DNA from 2 places in the Variovorax sp. LjRoot290 genome. Region 2 is predicted to be linked to the other one. Evidence: predicted binding sites of a transcription regulator. Region 2 holds the regulator's gene; the other holds the start of a gene.

Region 1 (3,961 bases), 1.6 Mb from region 2:
GCGTATTCGGAGCGCGATTCACCTGGAAAACCATCATCGTCGTCGCCGGTTTGTCGCTCGGCGTCGAAGGAATGGGCAGGGCTCTCAGCGTGCACTCGGCGCACCCGCTGTTCGCAGCGATCGTCGGTGGTTTGCTGATCGGTGTCGGTTTGCTGGTGCTGTTCCGTCATGGTGCCAGCCTGGGTGGATTTGGCGTGCTGGCACTGTTTCTGCAGCGGCGGCGTGGATGGCGCGCGGGCACGGTGCAAATGGTGTGTGATGCCGCGATCGTTGCGGCGGCATTCGCTCTCGTTGAACCGAGCCGTGTCGTCTATTCCATCGTGTCGGCAGTGATGGTGAATCTGGTTTTGGTGTGGAATCATCGACCGGGCGAACAAGGTCTGCCGCCACGGAGCTCACCCGCGCCACGCGAAGCGCCGTTCGGCCAGGCTCATGCGGACAAGGCTCACGCCGTCGGTGATGCGTCCGGGACCGGCATACGCCATCACTTGGCGCAGGACTCGCGGCCCGGCTCGGGCAACCGGCCCTACCAAGGCGCCAGCCCACGAGTACGGAGGTCGCTGAGAGGTGCTGCAGGTGATGTGGGCGAATCGATTGATCAGTCGTTGAGCCACATCAAGGGGCCACTCGCCAGGCGCCGGTAGCCTTGTGTCTTCAGTATCAAAGGAGATCACATGGCTGCCCTGGATCGATCCGACGCACTCTCGCTCGACTTGCCCTTCATGGACCAGGCGTGCAAGGAGTTCTTCGGGCTCTTGGCGCTGGTTGACAAGGCTGACAACGCGCAGCTGCCATCGGCCTGGCGCGACCTGGTGGAGTGCGCCGCCGAGAATTTTGCGCGCGAAGACATCTGGATGCGAACGACCGGTTACGCATCGCGCAAGGAGCACGCGATCCAGCACCGCGTGGTGCTGGGGGTCATGCGCGAAGGTGCGTTGCAGGCCGAGGAAGGAAGGCTGCTGCAGGTGCGGGAGATGGCGCATCAGTTGAGAGACTGGTATGTCAAGCATGTGCAGACAATGGACGCCGCGCTGGCCCTCCACTTGCGCAGCGCACGATTCGAACCCGCGCCCGCCGACGTGCCGGCGCAGGCCTCGCTTCCCGTGTGGTCCGCGCTGCGTGCCGCCGTGGAGCACGGTGCGACGCATTGAGCGCTAGGGAGCCGCTCCGGGCAACTGCAGGCCGCCCTGGCCTGTGAGGCGCGCAGTGATCGCCGCCTTCAGCGGTGGCAGATGCTGGGCCGCGCGAAGGATCAGCTGACGTGCGAAGCGCTGCGGTGCGCCGGTGCTGGCATAGAGCTTCGCCACGGCATTCGTGCCGTGGTAGATCAGGGCCGAATCGCGACGATGCCTGCGTTCGTAGCCCGCCAGAACCGCGGCGGCGCCGATGTCCTGGTTGGCGGCGCGGGCTGCGCAGAGTGCGTGTGTGAGAGAGGTGATGCTTTGCAAGCCTAGGTTGTAGCCGTGGGCCGTGACCGGATGCATGCCGACGGCCGCGTCGCCGACCAGCGCGCTGCGCAGGGCCGCAAAGCGGCGGGCATACGCGGCAACGAGCGGGTAGGCGAAGCGCCGCCCGAGCAGTTGCATGCGGCCCAGCCGGCCGCGGAACTGGCGCTCCACCAGGGTCGCGAACGCACGTTCGGGCAATGCCAACAGCTGCGCCGCCGCGGCGGCGTCGGTGGTCACCACGACCGACGAGACATGGCCCGCAGCGGGCAGCACCGCGAGCGTGCGTTCGTAGCCGAAGCACTCATACGCGACGTCGTCATGTGGCAGGTCGTGCTGCATCCGGCACACGATCATGGTGCGGCCGAAGTCATGCATGTCGGCCGCGATGCCGAGCTGCCGGCGGGACCAGGAGAATCGGCTGTCCGCCGCGACGAGCAGGCGGCCGCGCAGATGGTGCGGCGCGCACGGTGAGGTGCCGAACTCAAGTTCCGCGTGCGTGGACAAGGTGCCGATGCGCAGCGCCTGCGCGCTATCCATCAGACGCAGTCCCGGGCGCTGTGCCGCAGCTGCAAAACTGACGCGGCGCAGTGCATGGTTCGGCACGATCCAGCCCAGAGCGTCGGCGCCGTGGCCGTGCGCGTTGAAGGACAGCGCCGAGCGCTGCCGATCGCCATCCATGACGCGCGCTTCCCGGATGCGCCCGATTTCTTCGGGCAAGAGGCGCTGCCAAAGTCCCAGTGCGCGCAACGTGGCCACGCTGGCGTGGGTCAGCGCGATGTCGCGTCCGTCCTCGGCCGGGGCGGCCAGGGCCTCGCGCGGCTGGGCGTCCAGCACGGTAGCGGTGAAGCCGGCGTCGGCCAGGGCAATGGCCAAAGCCAGCCCGGTCGGACCGGCGCCGACGATGAGGACGTCACGATCCTGCTGCATTCAGTTTCCTCCGTGGATGAGGAGCCGGATTGTGGGCGGCGCAGCAGCGCTCACCTTGACGGAGGTCAAGGGTTGGCGAAACGGGCCTTGGCGCCCGAAAGTTCAACACGCGGCGCTTCAGGTCGAGCGCCGTGGGCGAGGGCGAGTTTGGCTGCAATGCTCCAGCGTTCAGCGGGCCAGCCTGAACTGACAGGCGTGGCACCGGATGGCCGCCGGTTCGATCAGCATGCGTTCGCGCGCGATGACACGCTCGCAATCGAGGCAAAGCGCGTAGAGGCCCAGGGAGATGCGTTGGAGTGCCTGTTCGATATCCTGCAGCGTCGGCCGACGAACCTTGACGGCAGCGAAGGCCGTGACATTGCCGACTTCCCCAGCCGACGAAGGGCAGGGCTCGGAAGCCTGCGCGTCGGGCGCATGCTCGGCGCGGCCGTCGTGCAGCTGGGCGCGTTCGCTGAGCGCCCACCGCTTCAGGATGTCCAGACGCTCGATGAAGGACTGCAGATCTTCCGGCTTCATGTGGTTCATGCTGGCGGCTCGGGATGAGGTTGACTGGCCGCCAGTATCCGGATGTCCATTCGCCCGGGATTTGATCCGCGTCAAATTCCGCGTCGCCCCAAAACTCCGCGCAGCTGCCAGCGGGCGACCTTGTCCGTATCTGGCCTGACGGCGTGTGACAGCCGTTGGCCCAGGAGCAGCCCTCGGATTCTCACCTCCCAAGCTTTCCGAAAATCCGGCGGATAACCGCGTCTGCATCCGCGTCGAAGCAGCGCCCATGACTGAGCAAGATGCGGCGAGGCCGCCATGCGTGAAGTTTCGCGATGGCCGCAGCTGCCTTTTTCCGCTGCAACAACAGCGGCAGGCGCATCCCGAAGAACACCTGCCCGCGTGGGTAGTACATCCCGCTCATCCTCGTCAACGTTCGCCAAGGCTCGTCCATCTTGTCCAACTCGATGTTGATGATGGCGTCCGTCACGATGAGAGATTCTGATTCCCGGTGGAAGAAGATGAATTCCTTGAAGTAGCCACCCGGAAACAGCGTTTGGTCCAGTTCGTTCCGCCATTCGCCCGGCGGGTCCAGATCGAGGTCTCTCCCGAAACGGATCTCCACGCGCCGCGCTCTGCTCCTTCTGCGTACGCCCGGCGACGCCCATGCGACGGCATCCGGAAAGGCGTTCAACCACTCCCCAATGTTGGCATAGTGGAACTGGTTGGGGGAGATCAGATACCGGACAGTCCCGAGGTGCTCAAGCTCGTCTGCAAGCTTGCGATCGAACTTCGTCGGCGAGTGAAGGAAAAGATCGCCGTTCGAGAGGCGCACCACCGTCATGCGGGTGGTGAACGGTAGCGGCAGCCTGACGCCAGCCACGGTCAGGTATTCAAAGGGCCCGTCGACAACTCCGATGTTTGCCGCCACAGGCTTGTACACATTGATCGGCTCGTAAAGTGCTGCGCCCATGTTGCCGTCTCGGATACATCCTGCACGATTCTGGCAGCGCTTGACCCTGCCGACCTTCTTTGGGGCCCTAAGCCGCCGTACATGGCCGTTGGACGGCCCGCATACACGAAGGTCCGCAGGCGCGACACGG
Region 2 (3,961 bases):
GAAGATCAAGGAATCGATCACCCGGGGGCGCACCGGCGTGATGCCGCCGATGGCCGAGGCGGTCGGCACCCCCGAGGATGTCAAGAACGTCGCCAACTATGTGCTGAGCCTGTCGGGCAGCCCGCACGATTCGGTCCGCGCCGGCCTGGGCAAGAGCAAGTTCAGCGCCTGCGCGGCCTGCCATGGCATCGGCGGCGTCGGCAACCCCGCCATGGGCGCGCCGAACCTGGCCGACAAGGTCTGGCTGCACGGCTACGGGCAGGAGGCGATCATCTCGATCATCAACACCGGCAGGACCAATCAGATGCCGGCCCAGCAGGGCCGCCTGACCGAGGCCCAGATCCATGTGCTGGCCTCCTATGTCTGGGGCTTGTCGAACAAGCCTGCCGCTGCGCCCTAGGGCTGTCATGAAGGATGCCGCTTCCGCGTCGACCCCGGTGAGGCGCCGGGTGATCCCGATCGCCGCCGTTAAGGAAGGTGGCGGCCTGTTCGCCGCGCACCAGAAGGTCTATCCCCGCACGGTGCGCGGCGTCTTCGCGCGCTGGCGCTGGGCCATGGTGTTCCTGACGCAGCTCGTGTTCTATGGCCTGCCCTGGCTCGAGTGGGGGCAGCGCCAGGCGGTGCTGTTCGACCTGGGCGCGCGGCGCTTCTACATCCTCGGGCTGGTGCTGTATCCGCAGGACCTGATCTACCTGACCGGGCTGCTGGTGATCTCGGCGCTGTCGCTCTTCCTCTTCACCGCGGTGGCCGGGCGGTTGTGGTGCGGCTATGCCTGTCCGCAAACCGTCTACACCGAGATCTTCATGTGGGTCGAGCAAAAGATCGAAGGCAACCGCATCGCGCGCATGCGCCTGGACGAAGGCGACTTCTCGCTCGAGAAGCTGGTCAAGAAGTGGTTCAAGCACATCGTGTGGCTCGGCATCGCGCTGTGGACCGGCTTCACCTTCGTCGGCTACTTCACGCCGATCCGCGAGTTGGGCCTGGAGTTCCTGCAGACGCGCATGGGTTCGTGGGAGGTGTTCTGGGTCTTCTTCTACGGCTTTGCGACCTACGGCAATGCGGGTTTCATGCGCGAGCAGGTCTGCATGTACATGTGTCCCTATGCGCGCTTCCAGAGCGCCATGTTCGATCGCGACACGCTGATCGTGAGCTACGACAGCGAGCGTGGCGAGCCCCGCGGGGTGCGTTCCAAGAGCAGCAATGCCCGCGCTCAGGGACTTGGCGACTGCATCGACTGTTCGTTGTGCGTGCAGGTCTGCCCGACCGGCATCGACATCCGCAAGGGGCTGCAGTACGAGTGCATCGGCTGCGGGCTCTGTGTGGACGCCTGCAACACCGTGATGGACAAGATGGCCACACCGCGAGGTCTGATCCGCTACGCGACCCAGAACGGCATGGCCGGCCATTGGACGCCGAGGCAGGTGCTGCGCCGCGTGCTGCGCCCACGGGTGCTGATCTACACGGGCTTGCTCGCTGCGCTGACGATGGGGGTGCTGGCGAGCCTGGTCGTGCGCATGCCGCTGAAGGTCGACGTGGTGCGCGACCGGGCTTCGCTCGCGCGCATCGTCGAGGGCGGCCAACTCGAGAACGTCTATCGCCTGCAGATCATGAACGCGACCGAGCAGGTACAGCGCTACCGCATCGAAGCCAGGGGGCTGGAAGGCTTGAGCGTGTCGCCGCCTGATCCGGTCGAGGTCGGTTCTGCGCAGTCGCGCTGGGTCGCGGTGCGCCTGCAGCTCCCCTACGGCAGCGCCACCGCGGGTTCCCACGTCGTGCACTTCGACGTGCGCTCGGCCGACGGCAGCGCGCAGGTGTCGGAGAAGGCGACCTTCCTGGTGCCTCGTTGAGTTGGCAAAGAGGAGACAAGATGGACGATCATGCGATGACTTCCCCGAAGAGCGAACCCTGGTGGCAGTTCCCGCTGCTGTGGATGGTGATGGCCGGGCCCGCGGTGGTCGTCGTCGCCAGCTTCGTGACGCTCTGGCTCGCCCTGCGCACGCCCGATCCGGTGGTGGCGCCAGACTACTACCGCCAGGGCATCGAGATCAACAAGCATCTGATCGAAAAGAAACTGATGCCCGCGCTGGCGGGCCGCAATCATGCGGCAACGCCTGATGCCGACCTGCCCGCACCCAGGCGCTGATGGTCATGAAGACGCGCAACTGGATGTCGATTCTCTGGCCCGCCTTTCTGCTGGCGAGCGCGGCCGAACTGCTGGTGTTTGCACTGGTCGACCCCGGCGACCTCCACTGGCGCGGCGAGGCCGTCGGCCTGTCCCGCCAGACAGTCTATGCGGCCGGCTTCTTCGTCTTCTGGCTGCTGGCGATAGGGTCGAGCGCGCTGACGCTGCTTTTGACCAGGCCGGCCTCCGAGATCAACAGCCGGGAGGATTGACGATGCGCCGGAGCGCCTCGGCGTCGACGATGCGAAGATTGCGCTTCTCCACCTCGACGATCCCATCCTCCATGAACTTGGAGAGCGTTCGGCTCACGGTTTCGAGGGTGAGTCCGAGGTAGCTGCCGATCTCCTCGCGGGTCATGCGCAGCACGAACTCGGAGCGCGAGAAACCGCGCGCGTGCAGGCGCTGCACGAGGTTGAGCAGAAAAGCCGCGAGGCGTTCCTCGGCCCGCATGCTTCCCAGCAGCAGCATCACCCCGTGCTCGCGCACGATCTCGCGGCTCATGATCTGATGCACGTGGCGCTGCAGCGCCGCGACCTCGCGCGACAGTTCCTCGATTCGGTGAAAGGGCATCACGCAGACCTCGGCATCCTCGAGCGCGACCGCGTCGCAGGTGTGCTGGTTGTTGACGATGCCGTCGAGGCCGATGATTTCGCCGGCCATCTGGAAACCGGTGACCTGGTCGCGCCCATCCTCGGTCGCCACGCGGGTCTTGAAGACACCGGTGCGGATCGCATAGAGCGAGGTGAAGGGCTCGCCGTTGCGAAAGAGCGTCTCGCGTCGTCGGACCTTGCGCCGCGTGGCCACGATCTCGTCGATGCGTTTCAACTCGCTCGGCTCCAGCCCCGCGGGCATGCACAGCTCGCGCAGGGTGCAACTGGAGCAGGCGACCTTGATGTGTTCGGCTTTCATGGAGGGCGTCGAGGGTTGCAGTGATTCTGTGACGCGGTGCGCCGCCCAGGCTTGATGCACATCAAGGATGACGGGTCGACCTGCCCGCATAGTGGGTCATTGCTTGCCAGACCCACCGCCGCAATGAACACATCTCTCGCCCTCGCCCCTGCCGATTCATCTCGCGTCCCGGCCGAGCACAACCGCACGCGCTTCTCGCGCATCGTCTGATCATGCAGACTGCGCTCGCCAGCACTGCGCTCCTGATGGGATTGGTCGGCGGGCCCCATTGCGTCGCGATGTGCGGTGCTGCCTGTGCCGGCGTGATCCGCATCGTGCGCGTGCCGGTGGATGGTGGTGTGGCGCCGCTTTCGGCGAGCCCTCCGGCCGTTTCCGCATCCGTCGCCTTCCATGCGGCCCGTATCGCGGGCTATACGGCTGCCGGGGCGGCCGCCGCAGCGGCGATGCAGAGCCTCGGGTTCGCAAGCGAACAGGTCGCGGCGTTGCGTCCTCTGTGGGTGCTGCTTCATGTGTTCGTGCTCGCCTGGGGCCTGGTGCTCGCCGCACTCGGGCGACAGCCACTCTGGGCGCACCGTATCGGGCGCGCGCTCGCGACGCGCCTGCGGCCGCTCACCGGTTCGATGGCCGGCGTGCTCGCGACGGGTGCGCTCTGGGTCTCCATGCCTTGCGGTCTGTTGTATTCCGCGCTGATGCTTGCCGGGCTGGCCAACGGACCGGCGCAAGGCGCACTGACGATGGCCCTCTTTGCCGTGGGCAGCGGCGTGTCGCTGGTTCTGGCCCCTTGGCTGTGGCAGCGCTTGCGTTCAGGTGCCAGCATTGCGCGCAAGGAATGGGGAACCCGGCTTGCCGGCGGCCTGCTTGCGGCAGTGG

Evidence for each region. Region 2 encodes FNR, which switches genes on or off when oxygen is low (the NO sensors DNR and NnrR bind a similar motif). Its sites were predicted from a motif close to TTGATNNNNATCAA; they were not measured.
Region 1: a site for FNR is predicted at 2,431-2,444, ahead of ubiM (5-demethoxyubiquinol-8 5-hydroxylase UbiM). Genes of this name have one in related genera too.

The regions. Positions count from the first base shown of each region.
Region 1 is NZ_CAXURW020000002.1:35,468-39,428, forward strand. It holds gene ACSQ9A_RS29035 (YitT family protein) at 1-644, shown strand, start outside; gene ACSQ9A_RS29040 (bacteriohemerythrin) at 675-1,151, shown strand; gene ubiM (5-demethoxyubiquinol-8 5-hydroxylase UbiM) at 1,155-2,375, opposite strand; gene ACSQ9A_RS29050 (TraR/DksA family transcriptional regulator) at 2,544-2,900, opposite strand; gene ACSQ9A_RS29055 (hypothetical protein) at 3,082-3,831, opposite strand.
Region 2 is NZ_CAXURW020000002.1:1,624,653-1,628,613, forward strand. It holds gene ccoP (cytochrome-c oxidase, cbb3-type subunit III) at 1-400, shown strand, start outside; gene ccoG (cytochrome c oxidase accessory protein CcoG) at 408-1,847, shown strand; gene ACSQ9A_RS36920 (FixH family protein) at 1,868-2,143, shown strand; gene ACSQ9A_RS36925 (hypothetical protein) at 2,149-2,394, shown strand; gene fnr (fumarate/nitrate reduction transcriptional regulator Fnr) at 2,375-3,091, opposite strand; gene ACSQ9A_RS36935 (sulfite exporter TauE/SafE family protein) at 3,304-3,961, shown strand, end outside.